Teredinibacter purpureus: one gene and its partner. The protein of the gene in region 2 binds, or shares a complex with, the protein of the main gene of each other region. Links are inferred from orthologs where the notes say so. Each region holds a gene or a part of one and is shown on either strand. Other genes may lie near its edges.

Region 1 (4,217 bases), 790 kb from region 2 along the record:
AGCGCTATTGTAGGGTCGATGAGGTGTTGTAGGTTGGCTGGGTAGCCTAAGGCAATATTTTTGGGCCATATTTCTTTGTCGGCGGTATTCTGCTCAGCGCGTTTGAAAATGACTAATTCAATTTGGTACCAGTTTTCGTAATTGTTGATAACGCTATTGTCTTGCGCTGAAGGGGTTTGCGCTGTGGCATGGGGCGAAAATTGAGTGGCTGCACACAAAAGTAAAGACCGAAAAATGCGCCCACAATAAAATGGGTGGAAAAGCGGTTGCGCTGTTTTAGAGGTAAGAATCATTAGCTGGCCTGTTTGAGTAGTTGCAGTACTTGGCTGACTTGCTTCAAGCGTTGATCGGCATTTTCCATATCGAAACTGAATTTTAAATGGTTTGCCCCTTCAAGTCGGTAGTGTTGGGGTTGTTTTTGTACGAGTTTAACAATTGTGAGGGGATCTACGCTCGTTTTGCTCGCAAATTCCACTCTGCCGCCGGTTTTGCTCGCTTCAACTTTGGTAATGCCTAGGCTTTCTGCTTCGAATCGAACACGGGTTTGCCGCATAAGATTTTTAACGGCGTCGGGTAGTAGCCCGAATCGATCGATCATCTCAATCTGTAATTCATTCAAATCTTGCTCGTTTTTCACAAGCGCTACACGTTTGTAAAGTGTTAGGCGGGTGTGCACATCGGGCAAGTAGTCGTCGGGAATCAGGGCTGGTATACGCAAATTAATCTCGATATTGCTGTCTTCAGGCTGCTCTAGATCAATCTCTTTGCCTTCTTGGATGGCTGCTACAGCTCTGTCGAGCATGTCCATATAAAGTGAAAAGCCGATAGCTTGCATTTGCCCGCTCTGGTCGTCACCTAGAAGTTCGCCGGCGCCACGTATTTCAAGGTCGTGGGAAGCGAGCATAAAGCCAGCACCTAGATCTTGGGCTTCGGCAATTGCTTCAAGTCGTTTATGGGCGTCTGCGGTCATGGCCTTTTTGTGGGGCGTTAAAAGGTAGGCGTAGGCTTGGTGGTGTGAGCGGCCCACTCGCCCTCGAAGTTGATGGAGTTGGGCGAGGCCAAATTTGTCGGCTCGCTCGATAATAATGGTGTTGGCCGTGGGTACATCAATACCGGTTTCGATGATTGTGGTACAAATAAGAACGTTGAAGCGCTTGTGGTAGAAGTCCGACATTACTCCCTCAAGTTCTCTTTCTCTCATCTGGCCGTGACCAATACCTATTCGTGCCTCTGGAATGAGCGCTTGAACTTCAGCAGCACGTTTTTCTATGGATTTAACTTCATTGTGGAGGAAGTACACTTGGCCGCCACGTAGTATTTCACGCAGAACCGCCTCTTTTACTAAGTTCTCGTCGGATTCGCGAATAAAGGTTTTTACCGACAGTCGTTTTGCTGGAGGTGTAGCAATAATTGAGAGGTCTCGAATTCCCGACATCGCCATATTGAGTGTGCGAGGGATAGGTGTTGCGGTAAGAGTGAGGATGTCGACTTCTGTTCGCAGCGCTTTTAAAGCTTCTTTTTGACGAACTCCGAAGCGATGTTCTTCATCAATAATCAATAGGCCTAGATTGGCGTATTTAAGGTTCCCCTGAATAAGTTTGTGGGTGCCAATAACGATATCGACTTGGCCGGTTTCCAGCTGTTTCTGAACGACCTCAAGCTCTTTGGTGCTTCTAAAGCGAGATATGACTTCGATATTAACCGGCCAATCGGCAAAACGGTCTTTGAAGTTTTCGTAATGTTGTTGTGCGAGCAGTGTAGTGGGTACCAGTACGGCCACTTGCTTACTGTTTTGTGCAGCGATAAAGGCTGCGCGCATAGCAACTTCTGTTTTGCCGAAACCGACGTCACCACATACAAGGCGGTCCATTGGTTGGGACGAGAGCATATCGTCGCGCACAGCAGCAATGGCCGCTACTTGGTCTGGCGTTTCTTCAAACGGAAAGCCTGTGCTGAATTGTAGATAAGCGTCTTTTGGGTTGGTGTATGCAAACCCTTGGCGGGCTTTGCGTTTTGCGTAAATATCAAGAAGTTCTGCGGCAACATCTCGCACCTGCTCTGCGGCTTTGCGTTTTGCTTTTTGCCAGGTTTCACTGCCAAGTTTGTGCAAAGGGGCGTGGCTTTCTTCTGCGCCACTATAACGGCTAATAAGATGGAGGTTGGCAACCGGTACATATAGCTTGGTTTCGTTGGCATAGGTGAGCACCAAGAATTCTTCGGCCTGCCCATCGTGTTCGATGGTTTGCAGCCCTTTGTATCGTCCAACGCCATGTTCTATATGCACTACGGGTGCGTTGAGTTTAAGTTCAGTGAGGTTTTTGACAATGTTGTCGGCATCGTCTGTGGCCTTTGTTCGTCGTCGTTTTTGTGAAACACGATTGCCGAAGAGTTGTTGTTCCGCTATGAATATCATTGCGGGGTCATTGATATTAACGGTGGTATCGATATCAGCGACGGTAATCGCAATACTGCTATTACCGGTTAAAAAGCCGGCAATGCCGTCGGGCTCGTCAGGCGAAACGGCTATTTTTTGTAATTGCTCTTTTAGTATTTCTTTGCGTCCAGACGTTTCGGCACAAAAGAGAACTCTCTTTTCAGTCTCGAGTAAAAAATTCTCGAGTAAGTGAAGGGGGTTTTGCGCTCGATTGTCAATTCCCAGTGCGGGTGTGGGCGAAAAATTGTAGTTCGAATTACCAGTAGACTCGGCTATTTTCTGTGTGTGTAAAACAATGCGGGGAAACTGCTTTAGCGACGCGTGTAGGTCGGCTACCGGATGAAACGCTAGGTGTGCAGGAAGGATGGGGCGTTCGATGTCGCCGGTTCTGCTTGCGTAACGTTGCTCAATGTCTCTCCAGTGGTGCTCAATAGCGGCGTTTACGCCTTCGTGCACAAATATGAGGGTGTCTTCTCGTGCGTCGGGCAGGTAGTCAAACAGTGACGATGTTGTTTCAAAAAATAGCGGTAGATAATACTCAATCCCTGCAGGGGAAAGGCCATCGGCAACATCTTGATAAACAGGGCAGGATTGATGGTCGACATCGAAGGTTTCGTGCCAACGCCGTTTGAAGCCATTGATACCGGCTTTGTCTAACGGGAGCTCTTTGCCGGGTAAGAGCTCAATTTGATCGACTTTTTGGATGGTGCGCTGTGTTTCAGGGTCAAATTCGCGAAGAGAGTCGACAGCGTTATCAAACAGCTCTATGCGGTAGCAGGCGCGACTCCCCATGGGGTACACGTCTATTAGCGCGCCCCGCACCGCAAACTCACCATGTTGGTACACCATGTCGACGTGTGTGTAGCCAGCATTGACCAGCTGATCTCGAAAGGCTTCACGGTCTAGGGTGTCGTCTACTTTCAGAATCAGTGTTTTGGTTAGTATGAAATCGGCGGGGGGGAGTCGCTGCATGAGCGTTGTAGCAGCAACGACAATGACGCAACGTTCATGTGCGTGCATATGATAGAGGCACCGCATGCGCTCGGAAATGATATCTTGGTGAGGTGAAAAGCTATCGTAAGGGAGTGTTTCCCAGTCGTTGAAGAGCATAACGCGACATTGTTCATCGCGGCCCTTTAGAAATTGCGCGATATCACGCCTGTATATTTCGGCTGTCCCCATATCGGGTGCAATAACCAGCATGTTTTTCTGGGTATCTATAAGCGCTTGCACCATGGCGAAAGCGCTGCCGCTAGTGCCGCATAGGTTCCCCCAGGCGCGTTTGTCGGCGGCTTTAGAGGGCACAATTGGAGAGAGCGGGTTTGATAGGGTCATTACAGCCTGTTACTCAGAAAGAGGGAGTTAGGAGCGGGATTTTAATGAAAGCACGGGCTTAGGTGCAAATAGTTGATGATTAATTTTTCGACGAAGGGTGATTGCGTAGCCACTGTCTCCCATTGTTTTGCTCAAACGCAAAATATTCCCGATAAAACAATACGTTAATTGGGTTTTTTTCAGGGTTTAGCTGGTCATAGAGGGCGCCCAAACATATAATTGGCGCGATTTTTTATGGGGTGCTACGGCGCTGATGCTTATTTGAGCAATGAGGCCGCCCATGACTAAAAAGTCCGCCAATTTGATCTATTCTAAATTGGAATGTCATTGCGAATAGGTTCGCGCTTCATTACACACGTTATCTAGTGGTTTTGACGGTAGTTGGCATGTAAGTAATCAAATTTATACTGCTGGCAAGAGCAAGGGCACTTTGCCGGCGGCAACAAGA
Region 2 (3,573 bases):
AGGTGGTTTAAAAGATACTGTAGAACACAATAAGACAGGGTTCTGTTTTAGCGGCGGTTCTGCGGTTGAGCAAGCCGAATCGATGGCGGGGGAATTTAAACGTGTACGAACGCTATTTGATGAAGAGCCTGAAGCGTGGAAAAAAATGATGCGTGCTGCGGGTGATGTGCGCTTTACTTGGCAGCAAAGCGCACAGTCTTATATGCAGGAGCTTTATACGCAGTAACGTTTTATTATTTTACTAACATGTCTTTTAGGTAGGCGCCGGTATAGGATTTCTTCACGCGCGAAACGGTTTCCGGCGTTCCTTCTGCGATAATTTGACCGCCGCCGCTTCCTCCCTCTGGGCCTAAATCGATAACCCAGTCAGCTGTTTTAATAACATCAAGGTTGTGCTCAATAACAACGATTGTATTGCCGTGGTCGCGCAATCGATGTAATACATTAAGTAATTGTTGAATGTCGTGAAAGTGCAACCCCGTAGTGGGTTCGTCGAGAATGTAAAGTGTTTTACCAGTGTCACGTTTAGAAAGCTCGCGACTAAGTTTTACTCTTTGCGCTTCGCCGCCGGATAGCGTGGTAGCGGCTTGGCCTAGGCGAATGTATGCAAGGCCTACGTCCATGAGTGTTTGTAGTTTCTTTGCGATTGCGGGTATTGCGTCAAAGAATTCACGTGCGTCCTCAACGGTCATGTCTAAACATTCGTGAATGTTTTTACCCTTGTATTTTATTTCGAGAGTTTCTCGGTTGTAACGTTTGCCCTTACAGACGTCACAAGGGACGTACACGTCGGGTAAAAAGTGCATTTCGACTTTTACAACGCCATCGCCCTGGCAGGCTTCACAGCGGCCACCTTTTACATTAAAACTGAAGCGGCCAGGTTTGTACCCTCGTGAGCGCGCTTCTTGTGTACCAGAAAATATATCGCGGATGGGTGTAAAGATCCCGGTGTAAGTAGCAGGGTTTGAGCGAGGCGTACGGCCAATAGGGCTTTGATCTATATCCACGCATTTGTCGAGCAGCTCTAGGCCTTCTACTGAATCGTGCTTTGCGGGAGTTAAGGTTGTTGCACCGTTTAATGCCGTGGCGGCGAGAGGGTAAAGCGTGCCATTAATAAGGGTTGATTTTCCTGAACCCGAAACGCCTGTTACGCAGGTCATAATCCCAAGGGGGATAGTGAGTGTGACATCTCGTAAGTTGTTGCCTCGGGCTTTATGCAATATTAGATGGCTATCGTCTTTCGGCTTATGCCGCAAAGACGGGACTTCAATTTTTTTGCGGCCAGTTAAGTAGTCGGCCGTGATAGAGTTTTTTGCCTTAAGAACCTGTTTGTAGGTTCCTGCAGCAATCACTTCGCCACCGTGCACGCCCGCACCGGGGCCAATATCGACAACGTAATCGGCTGCGCGAATAGCGTCTTCGTCGTGCTCCACAACGATTACGGTATTGCCTAAGTCTCGCAGGTGGGTAAGGGTGCCCAGTAGCCGGTCATTGTCACGTTGATGTAAGCCTATAGAAGGCTCGTCTAGGATATACATCACACCAACAAGCCCGGCACCAATTTGGCTGGCTAATCGAATACGTTGTGCTTCACCGCCGGAGAGCGTTTCTGCGCTGCGGTTGAGCGTTAAATAGTTGAGGCCAACGTCGACTAAAAAACGAAATCGGTCACGTAGCTCTTTTAATATTTTGTCGGCTATCTTGTGCTTGGCGCCGGTAAATTTTAATTTCTTAAAATAATCATAGGCTTCGCCGACCGGGAATTCGGTAATCTCGGGTAGTGTCTTTTTGTCGATAAATACGTGACGGGCCTCTTTGTTTAACCTGGCTCCATCGCAGTCTGGGCATTTCATAATGGATAAAAATTTGGAGAGTTCTTCGCGAACAGAATTTGATTCTGTATCGCGGTAGCGTCGTTCGAGGTTAGGCACTACGCCTTCAAAGGCGTGCTTGCGATTATAGGTGTCACCTCGGTCGTTGACGTAACTAAAATCAATTTCCTCACCTTTGGATCCGTATAAAATGACTTCACGGTGTTTTTTTGCAAGGCGTTTCCACTGCTTGTCTGTATCGAAACCGAAATGTTCTGCGAGAGATTTCAGCATATGAAAATAATAGAGGTTGCGTTTGTCCCAACCTCTTATAGCGCCTTCAGATAATGACGATTCAGGAAATTGAATCAATTTATCTTCTGAGAAAAACTGTTTTACGCCAAGGCCGTCACATCCCGAACATGCGCCGGCAGGGCTATTAAAGGAGAAAAGGCGAGGCTCTAGCTCTGCCAGTGAGTAATCACAAACAGGGCACGAATGCTTCGCGGAAAAAACCTGGTCTGGTTTTTTGCCGTCCATATCGGCAACGATGGCAATGCCGTCGGCCAGATTAATTGCAGTTTCAAATGACTCGGCTATTCGAATCGCTATGTCGCTGCGAATTTTAAAACGATCGACCACGGCTTCTACGGTGTGTTTTTTCCGTTTATCGAGGGTAGGGGTATCGTCTAGATCAACCACAAGCCCATCGATGCGCGCTCGAATAAAACCGTCGCGGCGTAGGCTGTCAAATATGTGTAAGTGCTCGCCTTTTCTGTCGCGAATAATTGGCGCGAGCAGCATCGTTTTACTGCCCTCAGGTTGCGTGAGGACTTGGTCCACCATTTCCGAGACCGTTTGAGCGGCGAGGGGTTCGTCGTGCTCAGGGCAGCGAGGTTCGCCTACGCGTGCGTAAAGAAGCCTCAAATAATCGTAGATCTCGGTGATAGTGCCAACCGTGGATCTAGGGTTGTGGGAGGTGGATTTCTGTTCGATGGAAATGGCTGGGCTTAACCCTTCAATATGATCGACGTCTGGCTTTTCCATCATGGATAGGAACTGGCGGGCATAGGTTGATAGGGATTCAACATAACGCCGTTGCCCTTCGGCATAAAGCGTGTCAAATGCCAGAGAAGACTTCCCTGACCCAGACAGGCCAGTGATAACGATAAGCTTATCGCGGGGGAGGTCGAGATCAACATTTTTCAGGTTATGGGTGCGCGCGCCACGTACTACGATGGTATCCACAGATTATTGTCCGGTTAAAAAATGGGGGTTACGGGGCAAATCGCGAAGCGAGATTAGCCAACCGGAAATTATACGCGTTTCATTCGATGAAAGTTTAGACTTTTACATTAACTTTATGGGATTGGGGGCAATAAAAAACCCGGAACAATCCGGGTTTTGGTGTGAGGTATGTCTTAGCGTTTTAGTTATCTAGATCGTCCATATCGCGTACCCAGTTACTGGCCTCGAGACGGTTACGCACGCCAATCTTTTTGTATACGTTATAAAGGTGGCTTTTGACTGTATGCTCACTAACGGACAATGATTCGGAAATATCAGCGTTTGTGGCGCCTTCTTTGATTAATTTCAGAATTTGTTTTTCGCGCTTTGTTAGTTTTACATTCGGTCGTTTAATGTTCGAAGGTGCTTTTCTGTTTTTGTCCAAAAATGTATGAAGTAGTCGGCGGGGCACCCAGAAGTCGCCTTCTAGCAGACATTTTAATCCGCGGATGAGTTGTTCCTGCTCTGAATCTAC

What was found.
Region 1: the proteins of uvrA (region 2) and mfd are in contact, whole or in part, in a crystal structure (PDB 4DFC), measured with the Escherichia coli proteins. The link is inferred for Teredinibacter purpureus from one-to-one orthologs.

The regions. Positions count from the first base shown.
Region 1 is NZ_CP060092.1:3,596,614-3,600,830, reverse strand. Bases 93-4,128 are described here. They hold mfd (transcription-repair coupling factor), read right to left. Parts: upstream 3,770-4,128; coding sequence 293-3,769; downstream 93-292. Other genes in these bases: H5647_RS15805 (CsiV family protein), read right to left, coding at 93-293. Outside these bases: more of H5647_RS15805, read right to left, coding at 1-92. UniProt on the Escherichia coli protein: Couples transcription and DNA repair by recognizing RNA polymerase (RNAP) stalled at DNA lesions. Mediates ATP-dependent release of RNAP and its truncated transcript from the DNA, and recruitment of nucleotide excision repair machinery to the damaged site.
Region 2 is NZ_CP060092.1:4,388,427-4,391,999, reverse strand. Bases 34-3,425 are described here. They hold uvrA (excinuclease ABC subunit UvrA), read right to left. Parts: upstream 3,060-3,425; coding sequence 234-3,059; downstream 34-233. Other genes in these bases: H5647_RS19535 (LuxR C-terminal-related transcriptional regulator), read right to left, coding at 3,241-3,425; H5647_RS19545 (glycogen synthase), read left to right, coding at 34-226. Also shown: more of H5647_RS19545, read left to right, coding at 1-33; more of H5647_RS19535, read right to left, coding at 3,426-3,573. UniProt on the Escherichia coli protein: The UvrABC repair system catalyzes the recognition and processing of DNA lesions. UvrA is an ATPase and a DNA-binding protein. A damage recognition complex composed of 2 UvrA and 2 UvrB subunits scans DNA for abnormalities.